DNA from 4 places in the Bacillus sp. GM2 genome. Region 2 is predicted to be linked to each of the others. Evidence: predicted binding sites of a transcription regulator. Region 2 holds the regulator's gene; each other region holds the start of a gene.

Region 1 (4,668 bases), on a different contig from region 2:
ATGCGAAATATATGCTGAGCGCAAAGATCCTCTCTGATGGCGAAGTGTTGGTCATCAATAAAGATAAGCTTGAAAAAGAACTCATACAAAACGGTGCACTGACGTTTGAGTTTATGAAATGGATGAGCACGCATTTGCGAAAGATTCAATCGAAAATCCGCGACCTTTTGCTGAATGGTAAAAAAGGCGCGCTCTACTCCACCTTGATCCGTCTCGCAAACAGCTACGGCATCACAAGAAGCGACGGGATTCTCATCAATATTGTGCTGACGAACCAGGATCTGGCGAAATTCTGTGCCGCCGCAAGGGAGAGCATCAACCGCATGCTGAGCGACCTCCGGAAGAACGGTGTCATTTCAATTGAGGACTCGGGAAAAATCGTCATTCATCAGCTCAACTATTTAAAACGCGAAATCGACTGTGAAAACTGCCCGCTCGACATCTGCAATATCGACTGAAAAAACGAAAACAAACAAGGACATGAAGCACAGTGTCCTTGTTTTTTACGTTTGCAGCAGAAAAACGATCAACACGGCCATAAAGAAACAGGCATTCACCAGCTCTGAGATTCCGATTGTCTTAATCGACAGTTTCTTTCCATGTAAAAACCACGCTCTGAAACTGCTCGGCACTACACCAAGCACGGCCCATCCTGCCCCCGCGGCCAGCGAGATGAACGGCAGGAATACGTGGTATCCCCATGAATAAAGTTTAAACCGATTGTTTTTCTTTTCGCGGATCATCGACTTGACATAAAAGGCGCTCCCTGTGAAAAACAAAGCGGACTGGATAAAAACAAACAATGCTTCACCATCAAGCTTCCCCGCTCCCATCCAGAAGCTTGCAAGCCCGCCCGCGCTGAAAACAAGGATTGCAGCAATATCATTTAAAAGCGCCCTGTCGTTGTTTCTTTTCGCATAATAAAGATTGATGAGAAAGAGCGGAAACAGCGGCAGCCCTAGAAAAACGAGCCGCGGCTCCAGCCAGACCGAAATAAGCAGGAAAACGATGGCCGGAATGCCGTAGATGAGAACCCATTTTTGATAGTAAACGATATTTTTCTTCTTCACCATCATCGTAGCCGGAAATGCCGCTAGATATAGAGACAGCCATCCGCAGAACAGCGGAATATGCTTTACATCCGCGCCCCCGGCGAACATGCCGAGAACAAACGGGATGACAAGCATCGCCCAGGCGCCGTGCTGCTTCGGTATGAACACTTTCATCAAGCATCCTCCCTTCTTTTCTATTACATTATAAAAGTTTCGTCTTTTTTACACAGTGACATTTTGCATACAGGCGTGTGAAATAAATCACTGCGCCCTCCAGCCCGGCGCTTTATACTAAATGCTAATATATAGAAGGAGGATATACCATGGACCGGTTTGACTACTTATTGTTTCTGAAAAATCTTCCTATGTTTCTCGGGGTACCCCTTCCGATCATCAAAAGGCTGCTGAAAAACGGGAAGGTGATCGATATCCAGCCATCTCAGCATTCGCGATCGTTCCTTCATTCGCAATCCGTCTATTTTGTTTTAAAAGGGGAAGTTCATTTTTCTGACAGAAGACTTCCAGAAGAATCCCGAACGATCGCCGAGTGGGAAAAAGGCGATGTTTTCCCTATTGATCAAAAAGGCGAACCTTTCGTATCTCCGTTTATTTCAGTCAACACTGCCGCAGAAACCGCCGTACTTGAAATTCCATTTCATACTTTCAAAAAAATGATGACTTATAACCGCCAATTACAGACGAACTTTCTCATGCTGCTTCAGCAGAATTTGTATTTTTCCTACCAGCTTTTTTTGCGTTACCTCAACTCCTCCGCAGAAGACGACGCGTGAGAAGGGCCTCCCCCTTCTTTCCCTTCCTTTTCTAAATGTGATCTACTTAACTTTTTTTCTTTTTCATTTCCGCTACGATACACATGAATGCAAACGAAAGGACAGATGAAAGATGATACATTGCGATTTCGACAAGTCTCCGTTTATCGTCATTTGGGAGCTGACAAGAGCGTGCGAGCTCAAGTGCCTTCATTGCCGGGCATCGGCTCAAAATAAACGCGATCTGCGGGAGCTCACCCTGAAAGAGGGAAAAGATTTAATTGATCAAATTCATGCGATGGACAATCCCCTCCTCGTGCTGACAGGGGGTGACCCTTTAATGAGAGACGACGTATTCGCCATTATTGAGTATGCCGTCCAAAAAGGGGTTCGCGTCTCTATGACCCCGAGTGCCACGCCGAATGTTACAAGAGAAGCGATTCAATCAGCAAAAGAAATCGGCTTATCCCGATGGGCGTTCAGCTTGGACGGCCCAACCCGAGAGATTCATGATCATTTTCGAGGAACGGACGGTTCCTTTGACCTGACCATGAAGGCCATACGCTACATTCATGAATGCCATCTGCCTCTGCAGATTAATACCGTTATATCCGCTTATAACATCGATTACCTGGATGAAATGGCAAAGCTGATCGAAGAATTGAACTGTGTATTATGGAGTGTATTTTTTCTCGTCCCGACAGGCCGCGCGAAGCGGAAAGATATGATTTCGCCGGTGGACCATGAAAAAGTCTTTCTTTGGCTCAGCCGTTTGGCAAAAGAAGCGCCTTTTGACATCAAAACGACAGCAGCCCAGCACTACCGACGGGTCGTTATTCAACAAAAAATGCGGGAAGCGAAAAACCCCAACATGAAAATCCGCTATGAACACGCATTGCAGAAAGGAAAAATGGATGCCATCGGCGGATTGGGCCGGGCTCCGAAAGGTGTGAACGATGGCAACGGGTTCATGTTTATCTCCCATATCGGTGATGTATATCCAAGCGGACTCCTGCCGGTTAAAGCCGGAAACATCCGCGAACAGCCGCTGGCTGAGATTTACCGCGAATCACCGATCTTTAAGGATCTTCGAAATCCGGACGGATTTAAAGGGAAATGCGGCGTCTGTGAATTCCGTCATGTGTGCGGCGGTTCGCGCTCGCGTGCTTATGCTCTGACAGGCGATTACCTAGAAAGCGATCCGAGCTGCATTTATATTCCGAAGGCTTTGCGCTAAAAAAATGTGATGTACGTCACATTTTTTTCAGCTTCCTTGTATTACGGTATAGATGAGAATGATCATCACTATCAAAGGATGTGATCCCTTGCATAAAAAAATTGATTTGGACGATTCCGTTTACAAACTTTGCACATTGCATCCTGAACTAAAAGCCGTGATGAAGGATGCCGGGTTTCAAAATATTACAAAGCCCGGCATGCTGGAAACAGCCGGGCGCATCATGACGATTCCAAAAGGCGCGCGAATGATGCAAATCGAATGGAACCATGTCTTAGACATATTGAAAGCACACGGATTTGACCCCGTTTGGAAAGGAGAAAAACAATGAGCGAAATCATTAACAATCGGGAAACGCAGCAAGGTCTGCCTGAGGAAAAAAAGCAGCTTCTGAAGGAGATCATCATCGACCTTCATAAAGGAAAGCCGCTTGCCGACGTCAAAAAACGGTTCGAAAAGGCATTCGGCTCAGTCAATGCCGAAGAAATCGCCCAGCTGGAACAGGCGTTGATGAAGGAAGAAGGCATTACACCTGAAGAGATCCAAGAGCTCTGCTCCGTTCACGCCGCTGTGTTTAAAGGATCGATTGAAGACATTCACCGCGCGGACGCCGACAAGCAGCCTGGCCATCCCGTTCATACATTTATGAAAGAAAATAAAGAAATCGACCTCCTTTTGAACTTTAAAATGCAGCTTCATTTGGAACGCTTTGAAAAAGAAGATCATCGCGACAACATTCTCAAACTGCTCGCAGACTTAAATTTGCTAGCTGACGTCGACAAACATTACAGCAGAAAAGAAAATCTTCTCTTCCCCTATTTAGAAAAGTATGGAATTACTGGGCCCAGCCAAGTGATGTGGGCTGTCGATGATTTTATCCGCAAGAGCATCAAAGAAGTGAAGCGTTTGTTGGAAGAGTATACGCCGGACAAAAAAGATGAAGTCATCCGCGAGCTAACGTTTATCATTCAAGAAGGCACGGAAATGATTTATAAAGAAGAAAATATCCTCTTGCCGATGGCGCTCAGAACGCTGACAGAAGACGAATGGCTGAAAATCGCGGCTGAAAGCGACGAGATCGGATATTGCCTGACTGCTCCGGAAACGGTGTGGAAGCCTGAACGCCATCAGCTCAAAACAACAGAAGAGGCGGCTGACGGATATGTCAGGCTCCCTACTGGTATTCTGTCCGTGGCCCAGCTTGAGCACATGATGAACCATCTTCCGGTCGATATCACCTTCATCGATGAAAACGATGTGGTCCGCTATTTTTCACACGGAAAGGAACGGATTTTCGCAAGGACAAAAGCCGTAATCGGCCGGACCGTCCAAAACTGCCATCCGCCGGCAAGCGTCCATATCGTCAACAAACTTCTTGACGACTTTAAATCAGGCAAAAAAGACGTTGAAGACTTTTGGATCAAATTTAAAGACAAATACGTGTTCATCCGCTATTTTGCCGTACGCGATGAAAACGGCCGCTATATCGGAACTTTGGAATTCACCCAGAACATCGCCCCGATTCAAGAGATTACCGGGGAAAAGAGAATTTTGAACACGAGCGATTGACCCATTCGACAGCCCGCTTCCATGCAGGCTGTTTTTTTGT
Region 2 (4,668 bases):
TAATCGTAGTCGCCTAAATATTCTTCTGCTTTGTCGCGGGAAAGCTCCAGTACTTTTGTCGCGATCCGGTTGATAAAATAGCGGTCATGGGACACAAATAATATCGTTCCCGGGTAATCGATCAAAGCGTTCTCCAAGACTTCCTTGCTGTCCAGGTCGAGATGGTTTGTCGGCTCATCAAGAATAAGGAAGTTCGCTTTTTGGAGCATCAGCTTGGCGAGGGCAAGCCTTGCTTTTTCGCCGCCGCTTAACGCGTGTACAGGTTTTAATACGTCTTCTCCCGAAAACAGGAAGTTGCCGAGGCAGGTCCGGATATCCTTTTCATTCATTTCCGGATAATCGTCCCAAAGCTCGTCAAGCACGCGTTTTGACGACGTCAATTCAGCCTGTTCCTGGTCATAGTAGCCGATTGAGACATGGGAGCCTGTCGCGATTGTTCCCGATACCGGCTGCAGCTTTTGAATCAATGCTTTTAAAAGGGTTGACTTGCCGATTCCGTTCGGTCCGACCAGTGCAACGCTTTCCCCGCGGGTGATGTGAAAGTTCAATGAACGGAGAAGCGGGGGCTGCTCCTGATAGCTTACTGTCAAGTCTTCCACCCGCAGTACATCGTTTCCGCTTTGCCTTGTAATTTCAAAGCGGAAAGACGCCGACTTTTCATCTCCGAGCGGTTTGTCCATGATCTCCATCCGTTCAAGCTGCTTTCGTCTGCTCTGCGCCCGTTTCGTCGTCGAAGCTCTAGCCAGATTCCGGTCGACGAACTCCTGCAGCTTGGCGATTTCGTCCTGCTGCTTTTCATAAAGCTTTGTTTCCTTTTCCAGCTGTTCGGCTTTTAATTGGAGATAAGAGCTGTAGTTCCCGGTATATTTTTTGCTTTGGGACCGGCTGATCTCGTAAACTTGGGTAACCACTTTGTCAAGAAAGTACCTGTCATGGGAAACGATTAAAATCGCTCCGCTGTAATTTTGCAAATATTGTTCAAGCCATGTCAGGGTATCGATATCCAAGTGGTTTGTCGGTTCGTCCAAAATGAGGAGGTCGGGTTTTGTCAAAAGCATTTTTCCGAGGGCAAGCCTTGTTTTTTGACCTCCGCTTAAGTCCTGGACGCGGACGGAGTCGTCAAATCCCGCAAAGCCGAGCCCGTGCATGACGGATCTGACCTCTGCCTCATATTGGTAGCCGCCTTTGTCCTTGAACTCCTGCTGAAGCCTGTCATACGTCTTCATCAATGATTCAAGCATGTCCGGTCCGGCCTGCGCCATCTTTTCCTCGATCGCGCGCATTTCTTTTTCCATTTTTTTCAGAAAATCAAATACCGACAGCAATTCCTCTTTGAGCGTCAGCTTGGAATCGAGGCCGGAGTGCTGGTCAAGGTAGCCCATCGTCAAATCTTTCGGCTTGATGATGTCCCCCTTTTCATATGAAAGTTTTCCTGCGATAATCTTTAGAAGAGTCGATTTTCCGGCGCCGTTGCGTCCGACGATCGCAATCCGGTCCCGAGATCTGACTTCGAGTTTTATATTCGTTAAAATCGTATCGGCTCCAAACGATTTTGAAAGTTGGTTCACTTGTAAAATCATCATGATCTTTCACCTCTTGTCTGCTATTTTAAGTGTAGCCTATCACTGCGCAGTCAGCAAACAATTAAGTGAAGTCTGGAAGATTTTAGCCAAAGAAAAAGACAGAATGAAAAAAATAGTGTATGATCGTTATAAGGAGAGTTCAGAACATGAATGAGTTTACACATTTTAATGAACAAGGCAGAGCCAAGATGGTTGATATAAGCGAAAAGGAAGCTTCAGTACGCACAGCTGCGGCTGTTTCAAGCGTGTCTATGAATCGAACAGTACATGAAAAAATCAAAAACCGGGAAATCGGAAAAGGCGATGTATTGTCGGTGGCGCAAGTGGCCGGAATCATGGCCGCAAAACAGACATCCGCCATCATCCCGATGTGCCATCCGATCGCTCTGAAAGGAGTCGACATCGCCTTTCGCTGGGAGGAGAAAGAACAGAAGAGCATCCTGCATATTCAATCTAAAGTGAAGACCAAAGGGAGCACAGGTGTGGAAATGGAAGCGTTAACTTCGGCCTCCGTATGTGCGCTGACCGTATATGACATGTGCAAAGCGGCGGATAAGGGAATGGTGATAGGACCGACCTTTCTTCTCGAAAAGACAGGCGGGAAAAACGGTGACTATAAAAGGGAAAAAGCTGATGTAGACATGGAGGATTAGTTTATGAACATGGATCATTCAAAAATTCCGCAAGCGACAGCGAAACGGTTGCCATTATATTATCGTTTTTTAAAAAACCTTCATGCATCCGGAAAACAGCGTGTATCTTCCGCTGAGCTGAGCGATGCCGTCAAAGTCGATTCTGCGACCATCCGCAGGGACTTCTCGTACTTCGGCGCGCTCGGAAAAAAAGGATACGGCTACAATGTCAATTATTTGCTGTCCTTTTTCAGAAAGACGCTTGATCAGGATGAAATGACGAACGTAACGCTCATTGGCGTGGGGAATTTGGGGACAGCCTTTCTCCATTACAATTTTATCAAAAATAATAATACAAAAATCGCCATGGCGTTTGACATCAATGAGGAAAAAATCGGAACCGAGGTCGGCGGTGTTCCCGTCTATGATCTGAATAGACTTGAAGAGCATATGACGGATGATATCCCCGTCGCCATTTTGACGGTACCGGCTCAAGCCGCACAGTCGATTACAGACAGGCTGGTGGAGCTTGGCATTAAAGGCATTCTTAATTTCACGCCGGCCCGCTTGAATGTGCCGGAACACATTCGCATTCATCATATAGATTTGGCGGTTGAACTTCAGTCGCTGGTGTATTTCATGAAACATTATTCAATGCAGGAAAAGTAAAACGGAAAACGAAAAATAAAGGAAAGGGGGCAGGCTTTATGCCAATCGGTCCTGGAAGCTTTATTTTAATTGTCGTGGTGGCGCTTCTGATATTCGGCCCGAAAAAACTTCCCGAGCTGGGAAGAGCAGCGGGAAACACGCTGAGGGAGTTTAAGAATGCGACAAAAGGTTTGGCTGACGACGATTCCGATAAAAAGAAAGAAGATCAGTAGGATAGGATGACATATTTATGAAGGAAAGAGAAATGTCGCTGATAGAACATATCACAGAACTACGCAGACGGCTTGTGATCACTTTTTTCTTTTTTGTTTTATTTGTTGTGGCAGGCTTTTTATTGGCAAAGCCGCTGATTATCTATCTGCAGCAGACGGATGAAGCGAAGCTGCTGACGCTCAACGCGTTCAAGCTGACCGATCCTTTATTTGTGTACGTGCAGTTCGCTTTCATCATCGGCGCCGTCTTGACTTCGCCGCTTGTTTTATACCAGCTGTGGGCTTTCATCAGCCCGGGGCTGTATGAAAAGGAACGAAAAGTGACGCTCAGCTATATTCCGATATCGATTATTCTTTTTTTAGGCGGCATTGCCTTTTCTTACTTTATTTTATTTCCGTTTGTCGTGGACTTTATGACGAGAGTCTCAGATGATCTGAATGTCAACCAGGTCATCGGAATACACGAATATTTTCAGTTTCTGCTTCAGTTGACGCTTCCTTTTGGCTTATTGTTTCAGATGCCTGTGGTCATCATGTTTATCACAAGGCTCGGCCTCGTGACGCCGATGTTTTTGGCGAAAATCAGAAAATACGCATATTTTGTGTTGTTCGTCATCGCGGCCCTCATTACACCGCCTGAGCTTTTGTCGCATTTAATGGTCTCAGTGCCATTGCTCATTCTTTATGAAATCAGTATCGTGATTTCAAGAATATCCTACAGGCAGGCGCAAAAAACAATGATTCAAGAGGAAAATCAAGCGTTTTTGAACGACCATACAAAATAAGAGCCATTCTTTTTCAGAATGGCTCTTTTCCTTCACAAAAAAGGCTATTGATCTTTTCGCTTCATCTTGCCGGCCAGGGCGAACATTTTAAAGGAAATGCTGATATTATAGGCTGCGAAAAGCATCAGCAGGATCGTGTAAAAAGACCACATGCTTCCGGGCGAGGTTGCCGCCAGATATGTAAACAGCACACCCGTTAATAAATAAATCGCTCCCCAGAATTTAGGGCTTCTCATCATAGAAATCCTCCAATAATCATTTGCATTTTCTCGGCGTGTTTCAAATATTCTTCAATAGGCTCCCGGAACGTCTGCAGTAAGACGACGAGCGTATTCATGGCGACATGGGCGAAAATAGGCACGATAATCCGGTTGGTTCTGACATATAAAAAGGCGAATGTGAATCCCATTGCTGTATAAATGAGCAGATGGCTGAAATCCAAATGGACGACCGAGAAGAGCACCGAACTGAACAAAGCGGCAATGAAAAAATTCGTTTTCTCATAGATTGCACCGAAAATGATCTTTCTGAAAATGATTTCTTCAAGAATCGGACCAAATACAGAAGAGACAAACACCATCAGCGGCAATGCGGTGATGATTTCCATGATCCGCTGCGTATTTTCCGATTCCGGGGTGACCCCGAACAAGTACATTTCGATCGAAGCGGCAATTGACTGCGAAAACAAAGCGAGAAAAACACCGGCTACCGCCCATCCGATTGATGCTCCAACCGATGCTTTCGGCCGGTTGCGAAGCGTCGTCTTCGGCACCGTCCGCAAAATCAG
Region 3 (4,668 bases), on a different contig from region 2:
GAGTGTCAGTTCTTTGCCATCGGACGTCAATTTGCCGATTTGGACAAGTCCCGACTGAATAAGATACAGTTCCTCCGCATCCATCCCTTCTTGAAAAAGGAATGTGTCCTGCCTGATTTTTCGTCGTGTACTGATTGATTCCAGCAAGTGATGCAGATCGTCTGAGAGCAAATCTGTGTCTGATTTTCTAACAGAAATATTCATTGAGCGTCACCCCTTTAGCAGTTCTTATTTTAACGTTAAATAAGGCTGAGTGACCTTTTAAATATAAACAATATTGTGAACTTATGAATAAAGTCCCAAAAAAGAGCCTGAGCACATCAGCTCAAGGCTCCTTTTGCAGGAAAGGTTTATAAATGGTTCGTCTTCGTTTTGGTCGATGTTTTGCTCACTTCCTGAAAATACATCCAGACCACGATCACAAAGCTGGCAAGGGCTGCTTCTGACAGCGCCATGAATCCGATCGCATAATGGCCGGTTGCCTGAAAAACGCTTGACAGGATGAGTGGCGGGAAGAATCCTCCCAAGCCGCCCATCGCTGATACAATCCCATTGACGATGCCGGCCTGATTTGAAAAATAAAGCGGCACGAGCTTAAAGATGATCCCGTTTCCAAGACCGGCGCATACGGCAACGGTTAATACCCCAAATCCGTAAAGTCCGAGGCTGGGCGAAAAGGCCAATAAAATCCCTGACAAGGTACAGCCGGCAAATACATACATCAACAGCTTCAGCGGGTTGAATTTGTCCGCGAGCCAGCCGCCAACAGGCCTCAGAAAAGTGGCGACAGCGATAAATCCGGCGGTTCTAAGCCCTGAATCAACGGGATCAAGCCCGAAGTGATTAACAAGAAAGTTCGGAAGATAAATCGTAAACGCGACGAAAGATCCGAATGTAATGAAGTAAAACAAGCTTAAAAACCATAATGTCTGATTTCGGTAGACTGCCTTCATTTGCTCTGTTACAGAAACCGTCACTTTTGTTTCTTTTCGATCTCCAAGGATAAAGTTCAATAAAGCGAATACGGCGACTAACACGATGTACATCCGCACCGTATTTTCCCACCCGGCTGTCTTTGCTACGACAGGAGCGGCAAACGTGGTAATCGCTGTACCGACGTTCCCGGCGCCGTAGATCCCATTGACAAACCCGTGTTTTTCTTTAGGGTAGTATTTCGGCAATGATGTGACCCCGATGGAAAAGACCGCTCCGCCGATGCCGAGGAAGAATCCGCCAAGGATCAAGTCGAACAGCGAATCGGCTGTGCTGATCCAAAAAATCGGGAACAGAAGCAGCACAAAGCTGATCATGAACGTGATTCTCGCACCAAATCTGTTTGTGTAGTATCCCAGCGGAATCCTCAGAAGCGAGCCGAGTATGACCGGAATGGCCGTGACAAGGGATATCTCGCTGTCTGTCAGGGCGATGTCCTGCTTAATGTGGGGCATTAAAGAGGAAATCAACACCCAAACCATAAATCCTGCGACTAAACTAAATGACTGCAGCGGTAATTGTATTTTTTGACGATTTACCATTGCGTTTTTGCTCCTTTCAAAGGGAAAAATGAATAAATCAATCAGCATGTTTATCTTACAAAAAGTCTTTTAAAAACATTGTGAATTACGTCACACGGTCATTCGTTTGATTCGTGTTTAATATCGGTAAGTGAGGGATAGTAAACGGATGTAAAAAATAAATGGTTCATTTGCGGACTTTTTCGTTTATCATGAAAATAAAAAAAGGAGTGCCGCTTTTATGTTTATAAAGCTTACGCAAGAAGAAAAACAAGCGATTATCGAGGAAATCAAACGCTTTTATGTTGAAGAAAGGGGAGAAGAGGTTGGAGACATCGCGGCGATTCAAATGTTTGAATTCGTAAAGGAAAAGCTGGGCCCTTACTTTTATAATCAGGCGCTGAAGGACAGCCGCAGAGTCGTGGAAGAGAAGGCAGCGGCGATTGAAGAAGAGCTCTTTGCGCTGGAGCGCCGCCTGTGACAACGCGCTCTCCTTTAGCAAAACCGAAGGGATTGAAAGACCAATGGAGTTTCTGAAGCAATTTATGATTTTCAGCGGGCTGAATGATGAAGAGTTCAAACAAATCGAGCAAATCGCGGTCAAGCGCACCTATCAGCCGAGAATGTTTGTTTTTATGGAAGGGGAAGAGAGGGAAGCGGTATTCTTCATTAAATCCGGTCTTGTTAAAGCTTTTAAAATCGATGAAGACGGCAATGAGCAAGTGATTTCGATTCTGCAAAGCGGGGATATGTTCCCCCATGTCGGCTTTTTTGACCGCTCCCCATACCCGGCAACAGCCGAAGCCGTTCAGGAAACCGAGTTGATCGTAATCCGCATCGCTGATTTTAATGAACTTTTGATGAAATATCCGGAAATGACAATAAAAGTGATGCAAATCATGGGGAAAAAGATTCTCGATTTGCAAGAGCGGATCCAGGGTTTTATTTCAAAAGATGTCCAGCACCGCTTGACGCATGTATTAATGAAGCTCGCTGCAGAACATGGCATTCCTCAAGAAAAAGGGGTCTACATCAGCCTGCCCATTACCAATCAGGATTTTGCGAACATGGTCGGAACGTCAAGGGAAACGATTAACCGTACATTAAATGAAATGAAAAAGAAAAATCTGCTGACAGCTGACAGGAGCGGAATTTTCATACATGATACAGACTGGCTGAACGGCTGCAATTGAAGGATAAGATGAAGGCTTTCCATTGAACAACAGATGGAAAGCCTGTTTTTATTTTGTTCACAAATCCGCCATTATTTAAGTGATCTGGTTCACAACCGGTGTGCTGCATATCCAGTATCTTAGGACATGCAAAATCAAAAAAGGAGTGAACCGCAATGGAAGTTCAAAGAAAGACGGTGCCCGTTAAAAAAGCATCAAAAAACGGTTTTTTGAAATCTGTTCTCGTCTTTACTTTAATCGTTAGTTTTTCGGTGCTGCTTTTGGGAGGCTATTGGATCTTCAAAGGACTTGCACCAAGACCAGTTGAAGTGTCCGGGCCAAACGGAGAGGTGCTCATGACCAAATCGTCCATTTCAGGCGGTCAGGCCGTATTTCAAAAATACGCGCTGATGGATTATGGCACGATTTTGGGGCACGGATCTTACATGGGGCCTGATTACACGGCCGAAGCCCTGAAAATCTATACGGAAGGGATGCAGGATTTTAAGGCGGAGGCACGATACGGCAAGCGCTTTAAACAACTTTCAGATGAAAAGCAGTCCACCATCCGGAATCAAGTCATCCGCGAAATGAGAAAAAACCGTTATAATCGCGCGTCAGATACATTGAAGCTGACAGATGCGCAGGTTTATGGATTGCAGCAAGTGCGTGATCATTACCGCAATGTCTTTACAAAAGGAGACGGCTGGGGGCTTGAGCCCGGTTTAATTAAAGAAAGCCACATGCCTAAACGCGACAGAGCGTGGGTTGACAGCGAAGACCAAATCACGCAGATCTCCGATTTTATCTTCTGGACGGCATGGCTTTCCAGTACATTAAGGCCTGGCGACGACATTACGTACACGAACAACTGGCCGTATGATGAAGATGCCGGAAACACGATGTCATTTGCCGCCGTTTGGTGGAGCGGCGCAAGCGTCACCATCCTTATTTTATTTGTCGGCATTATTCTATTCGTGTTTTACCGTTACAAGCTTGGAATGAAAGAGGCTTATCAGGAAGGGGCGTTTCCGGTATTTGATCTGGATAAACAGCCGCTTACGGCATCACAGGTTAAAACCGGAAAATATTTCGCCGTTGTGTCGCTGCTGTTTTTTGTTCAGGCTATGTTCGGAGCTTTGCTTGCCCACTATTATATTGAGCCGGACAGCTTTTTTGGGATCGATTGGATCAGGGATATGTTGCCATTCAGCATATCTAAGGGATTTCACCTCCAGCTGGCGATCTTCTGGATTGCGACTTCATGGCTCGGTATGGGCATTTATGCAGCGCCGCTTGTCGGAGGCCGCGAGCCGAAAAGGCAGGGGCTGCTTGTCGATATTCTGTTTTGGGCGCTGATCGTCCTTGTCGGCGGAAGCATGGCCGGCGAATGGCTCGGAGCGAAAGGCCTTTTAGGAAATAACTGGTTCTTATTCGGCCACCAAGGAATGGAATATATTGAACTCGGCCGCTTCTGGCAGGTCATTCTCGCACTCGGCATGCTGATATGGCTGTTTATCGTTTTCAGAGGCATTAAGAGCGGCCTCAAGCGGGAATCTGATAAAGGCGGTTTGATTCATCTGCTGTTTTATTCTTCGATCGCCATTCCGCTGTTTTACGGTGCAGCCTTTTTCTTTAATCCCGGCACAAATATTACAATGTCGGATTTTTGGCGGTGGTGGATTATCCATCTTTGGGTGGAAGGGATTTTTGAAGTCTTTGCCGTCGTGGTCATCGGCTTTTTGCTCGTGCAAATGAACCTGGTTACGAAAAAATCGACCGTCAGAACGCTTTATTTTCAACTGACGATCCTGCTGGGGAGCGGTGTCATCGGGATCGGACATCATTACTATTACAACGGTTCTTCCGAAGTTTGGATCGGCCTTGGTTCCGTCTTCTCATGCCTGGAAGTGATTCCTCTTACCCTGCTTGTATTGGAAGCTTATGAACAATACAAGATGATGAAAGACGGCGGCCATCAT
Region 4 (4,668 bases), on a different contig from region 2:
CGATAATATGCGGGCGTTTATGTTTTATCAAAAGAGAGGCTATACAATGGCCGAGCTGTATGTAAACGCAGTTGAAGAAGCAAGAAAAGTAAAGCCTGAAATTCCCTTTGCCGCTGATAACGGCATACCGATTCGGGATGAGATTCTTTTGGTAAAAGATTTAACATAATCTGTTTTCCGCTTCGCTCGGGAAATGCCGGAAGGAAGCAATGCAGCCACCCCGCTCAAGTGCTGAGCAAGGTTTTTGCAACGGGGCTTCCGGAACAATCGTGTTTATTTCTGGTTAAAGATTCGGTTGAGATTGCTCGTGTTGTTGGTGATTGAGGTGATATAGCGGCTTCCGCTTACCATTTCCTTGTTGCACAGAGGGCATAGAGGGCGATCGCTGCTCGTGAAATTTTTTCTCATCCATCCGTTGCAGTCCTCAGCGGTACATTCCCACGTACTGATATCTTCCTTTGGCAAAGGCTCTTGATTGCGATTGTTGTAGTAAGACATATCGTCACTTCCTAACAAGGGTTTTTTGGAGTTCATTTAAGAATATTTTGTGAATCTTAAGACATTCTATTCGTCAATTTGTTATTCTATACTGGACAGGTTTATTTAGAGTCCAAGCCCAGTAAAGAAAAGGGGTTCAACCATGGAAAAAATCAACTGCAGAAGCTGCGGCGGGCTTACGCCTTACGATTCAAAAGTCTGTGAAGCATGCGGCTGCGAAAAACCGCTTCCAAAAGCACAGAAAATTACGGACCGGATTGTCTTGACTGCGGCGGGAGTGGTCGGTATCTTAACGATTGTGCTGATTTTGGGAACGATCTTCTCATATTTGAATATCATATAATGAAAAGGAGCCGGTGTCAGGCTCCTTTTCATTTTTATTTGTTTTCAAACATGCTTGTAGAGTGCAGCGGCTGCACGCGCGCTTTAGGATCCATGTAAGCTTTTGCATTATTGACAGCGGTCGGTGCTTCTCCAAATCCGCTGGCAATCAGCTTGACTTTTCCTTCGTATGTGCAGATGTCACCGGCTGCATAGAATCCCTCGATGTTCGTTTCCATTGTGGACTTGACGACGATCGAATTTTTCTCGATTTCAAGCCCCCAGTTTTTGATTGGTCCGAGAGATGAAACAAAGCCGAAGTTGACGATCACATCGTCGACTTCGATGATTTCTTTTCTCTCGCCTTTCACTTCCTCGATGACGATCTGTTCAATCCGCTCGGCGCCGATCAGTTCGGTCGGAACAAACGGTGTCAGCACATTGACTTTTGAATTGTGCAGGTTTTCGACGCTGTGTTCATGTGCGCGGAATTTATCGCGGCGATGAATAATTGACACCTCTTTAGCGATCGGTTCCAGCATGAGCGCCCAGTCGACGGCGGAGTCGCCGCCGCCCAACACCGCAACGCGTTTGCCCGCAAATTGATTCAGATCATCTATAAAGTAATGAAGGTTTGCATTCTCGTATTGTGCCGCAGATTCAAGCTCGAGCTTTCTCGGCTGGAATGCTCCGTTTCCGGCTGTAATAATCACCGTTTTAGAATAATGGATTTCTTTGTTGGTGACGAGCTTGAAAATGCCGTCTGCTTGTTTTTCAACGCTTTCGACGGCTTGTTCCAGACAAACGGTCTGATCAAATTTCGCCATTTGCTCTTTTAAATTGTCGACCAGCTCCTGAGCGCGGATTTTAGGGAACCCGGCTACATCGTATATGTATTTTTCGGGATACAAAGCGGACAGCTGACCGCCTAGCTGCGGCAGGCTTTCGATAATTTTGACGCTCGCTTGCCGCATTCCGCCGTAAAATGCGGTAAACAAGCCGACAGGGCCGCCCCCGATAATTGTAATGTCATATACTTTTGAGTCTTCACGCATGAAAATAATGCCCCCTAAATGAAAATTGTTCTTAATTATATCATATCACATAAAATAAATACGAGCGCGTCTGTTTTTTTAAGATCGGAAAATATTACCGTCTGATCTAAAGTCTGCCGCCCGAGCATATTTAATCTTGAAAAAGCAAAAGCGAGCGGCTATGATGTAGTTGTGAACATTTTGTTAAAGATTCGTGAATATTTTTCGACGCACAGCCGAAAAACATTCCGTTGTTCGGTAAATTAAAGTGAAGGGTTTCACAAACTTTTTTTCATAAAAAGCCTGAAGCCGGCAGAAGATAACCCAAAGGCTATTTTTAATCCGGCTTAGCAGTAAAATACAGAAAAGGTGGATGTGATTCCGTTGAATAAGCCAAAAGTAGTAGTATTAGGTGCAGGTTATGGTGGATTAATGACCGTTACGAGACTTGTTAAAAAAATCGGCGTCAATGAAGCGGATGTTACGCTTGTCAACAAGCACAATTATCATTATGAGACAACCTGGATGCACGAAGCGAGCGCAGGTACGCTTCATCATGACAGATGCCGCTATCAGATTAAAGACGTCATCAATACATCCCGTGTCAATTTCGTTCAGGATACGGTAAAGAAAATCGATAAAGAAGGAAAGAAAGTCGTCCTTGAAACCGGCGAGCTTAGTTACGACTATCTTGTCGTAGCGCTGGGGGCCGTCCCTGAAACTTTCGGAATTTCTGGATTGAAAGAGTATGCTTTCTCCATTTCAAACATCAACTCGTCCCGGCAGCTTCGCGAGCACATTGAATATCAGTTTGCGACGTATAACACAGAAGCCGAGAAGCGCCCGGAACGCCTGACGATCGTTGTCGGAGGAGCGGGTTTTACCGGCATTGAATTTTTGGGCGAATTGGGCAACCGCATTCCTGAGCTGTGCCGCGAATACGATATCGATCGCCAGCAGGTTCGTTTAATATGCGTGGAAGCCGCGCCGTCCGTTCTCCCGGGCTTTGATCCGGAGCTTGTCGATTATGCGGTCAACTACCTTGAAGGAAAAGGCGTTGAATTCAAAATCGGCACGGCTGTGAAAGAATGCACGCCTGACGGAATCATCTGTGGAAAAGACAATCAGACCGAAGAAATCAAAGCAGGCACTGTCGTATGGGCCGCAGGTGTCCGCGGCAACCCGATCATAGAAGAATCAGGCTTTGAAAACATGCGCGGCCGTGTGAAGGTAAAGCCTGATCTGCGCGTTGAAGGCCATGATGATATATTTGTTATCGGAGACTGCTCGCTGATCATAAATGAAGAAACCGAAAGGCCTTATCCGCCGACTGCGCAGATTTCCATGCAGCAGGGCGAAACGTGCGCAAACAATTTGGCCGCACTGATTCACGGCAAAGAAACGGAAACGTTCTCATTCGATAATAAAGGCTCTGTCGCTTCTCTCGGCGAACATGATGCAATCGGCGTCGCATTCGGGAGAAAGATGACGGGAACGACGGCGTCCATGATGAAAAAAATCATCGACAACCGCTCGCTGTTCCTGATCGGCGGGCCGGGACTTGTTCTGAAAAAAGGCAAGTTTAAATTTTTCTAAGCGGAATCGAAGCCTGCAGCGGAAGCTGCGGGCTTTTTATTCGGGGTTAAAAACTTCAAAAACGAAAGAAAAAGGAAGAAAGCTTAGCTTTTAAGCGCTTACATCAAATGATCTGTTATATTTTCTGACTTTATTATTGACAATGTTCATGATATATTATCAGAAAATTAAGAAAAAAGGTGTGTATCTAATGAAGACGACGTCAACCCATCGCCTTGAATCAACCTGTACTTTCTGTTCGGGAAAAGGCTATTTTCAGCTTCTGCTTGGCGGTTCGGAAACGTGCAGCAACTGCAAGGGAACGGGAAAAGACCGCTGATCGCCGCTTTCCAATGATTGACTCAAGTTCCTTCCCCAATGTACACTAAAAGAGGTGAATTGGGGGTGGAGGCTTTGATTAGTTTACCAGTTGTCATCATTTCAGTTGTCTTATTTTTCGTCCTGTTTTTCGGTATCGGTTTTCTGCTGAATATGCTGCTCAGGATGTCATGGATCATGGCTGTCATTTATCCAATTGTATGCCTTTTCATTGTGAATAAAGAAAAGCTTATTCGCTATGTAGAGGCGCCGGGAGAGGCATTTTCCGGCCTTTTTGACAGAGTGGCTTCATTGGCTGCTGCCGATATCATCATTTTAGCCAGCGGAATGGCCGGGGCCCTGTTGTCGGGCGTTACGATTAAAGCGCTGCGAAAAAGGGGATATCAAATGTTTTAAGCCTTCTTCTTCAAGGGAGAGGGTTTTTTTGCGGTTAATTTTTTCACTTTTCTCAAAACTTTTCCGCCATCTGAATATTTCTTTTTCCACTTGGAAACAACTAGATGGTGAGAGGAGTGGAAGAATTGAGAAAAGTGATGACTATGTTCCGGCGTTTCTTGATGACAGTTTTGTTTGTCCTTGCTTTTATGACGACCTTCTTTGCCGTTTCAGGCGTGGAGGCACAGGATATATCCAGCTGGGCAAAAGAACGCGATCTGTCCTTGAAACAGCTGATGCTCACCTTTAAATCACTTCCGGAAGAAAAAGCGGAAAAGACGTCTCTGTCTGCCGCAGAACAAATTAAAAACAAACCGAAATCGCTTGAAGACGCGTTTGACTGGAGCAAGTATCCGAAGCAAAAAGTCACCGCGACCGGATATACAGCAGGGGCTGAATCAACGGGAAAACAGCCTCATCATCCCGATTACGGGATTGCATATTCGGGAGTCAAAGTAAAAAGAGA

The links. Region 2 encodes Rex, which represses fermentation and respiration genes when NADH is low (regulators of the CRP and FNR family bind a similar motif). Its sites were predicted from a motif close to TTGTGAAATATTTCACAA; they were not measured.
Region 1: a site for Rex is predicted at 1,302-1,319, ahead of ACVC9U_RS09055 (YwiC-like family protein). Genes of this name have one in related genera too.
Region 3: a site for Rex is predicted at 1,614-1,631, ahead of ACVC9U_RS09045 (nitrate/nitrite transporter). Genes of this name have one in related genera too.
Region 4: a site for Rex is predicted at 2,120-2,137, ahead of yumC (ferredoxin--NADP reductase 2). Genes of this name have one in related genera too.

What each region holds. Positions count from the first base shown of each region.
Region 1 is NZ_JBRKSZ010000007.1:1,597,189-1,601,856, forward strand. Features, by position in the region: gene ACVC9U_RS09050 (Crp/Fnr family transcriptional regulator) at 1-458, shown strand, start outside; gene ACVC9U_RS09055 (YwiC-like family protein) at 504-1,226, opposite strand; gene ACVC9U_RS09060 (cyclic nucleotide-binding domain-containing protein) at 1,376-1,843, shown strand; gene ACVC9U_RS09065 (TIGR04053 family radical SAM/SPASM domain-containing protein) at 1,956-3,059, shown strand; gene ACVC9U_RS09070 (DUF1858 domain-containing protein) at 3,148-3,390, shown strand; gene ACVC9U_RS09075 (DUF438 domain-containing protein) at 3,387-4,628, shown strand.
Region 2 is NZ_JBRKSZ010000008.1:307,269-311,936, reverse strand. Features, by position in the region: gene ACVC9U_RS16345 (ABC-F family ATP-binding cassette domain-containing protein) at 1-1,583, opposite strand, end outside; gene moaC (cyclic pyranopterin monophosphate synthase MoaC) at 1,730-2,236, shown strand; gene ACVC9U_RS16335 (redox-sensing transcriptional repressor Rex) at 2,240-2,884, shown strand; gene ACVC9U_RS16330 (twin-arginine translocase TatA/TatE family subunit) at 2,923-3,096, shown strand; gene tatC (twin-arginine translocase subunit TatC) at 3,114-3,881, shown strand; gene ACVC9U_RS16320 (YdiK family protein) at 3,926-4,117, opposite strand; gene ACVC9U_RS16315 (CPBP family intramembrane glutamic endopeptidase) at 4,117-4,668, opposite strand, start outside.
Region 3 is NZ_JBRKSZ010000007.1:1,592,469-1,597,136, reverse strand. Features, by position in the region: gene ACVC9U_RS09050 (Crp/Fnr family transcriptional regulator) at 1-204, opposite strand, end outside; gene ACVC9U_RS09045 (nitrate/nitrite transporter) at 351-1,535, opposite strand; gene ACVC9U_RS09040 (DUF2164 domain-containing protein) at 1,756-1,995, shown strand; gene ACVC9U_RS09035 (Crp/Fnr family transcriptional regulator) at 2,039-2,707, shown strand; gene ACVC9U_RS09030 (nitric-oxide reductase large subunit) at 2,863-4,668, shown strand, end outside.
Region 4 is NZ_JBRKSZ010000007.1:298,813-303,480, forward strand. Features, by position in the region: gene ACVC9U_RS02415 (GNAT family N-acetyltransferase) at 1-169, shown strand, start outside; gene ACVC9U_RS02420 (cold-shock protein) at 274-498, opposite strand; gene ACVC9U_RS02425 (hypothetical protein) at 641-841, shown strand; gene yumC (ferredoxin--NADP reductase 2) at 876-1,874, opposite strand; gene ACVC9U_RS02435 (NAD(P)/FAD-dependent oxidoreductase) at 2,232-3,449, shown strand; gene ACVC9U_RS02440 (YuiA family protein) at 3,640-3,768, shown strand; gene ACVC9U_RS02445 (YuiB family protein) at 3,843-4,163, shown strand; gene ACVC9U_RS02450 (3D domain-containing protein) at 4,298-4,668, shown strand, end outside.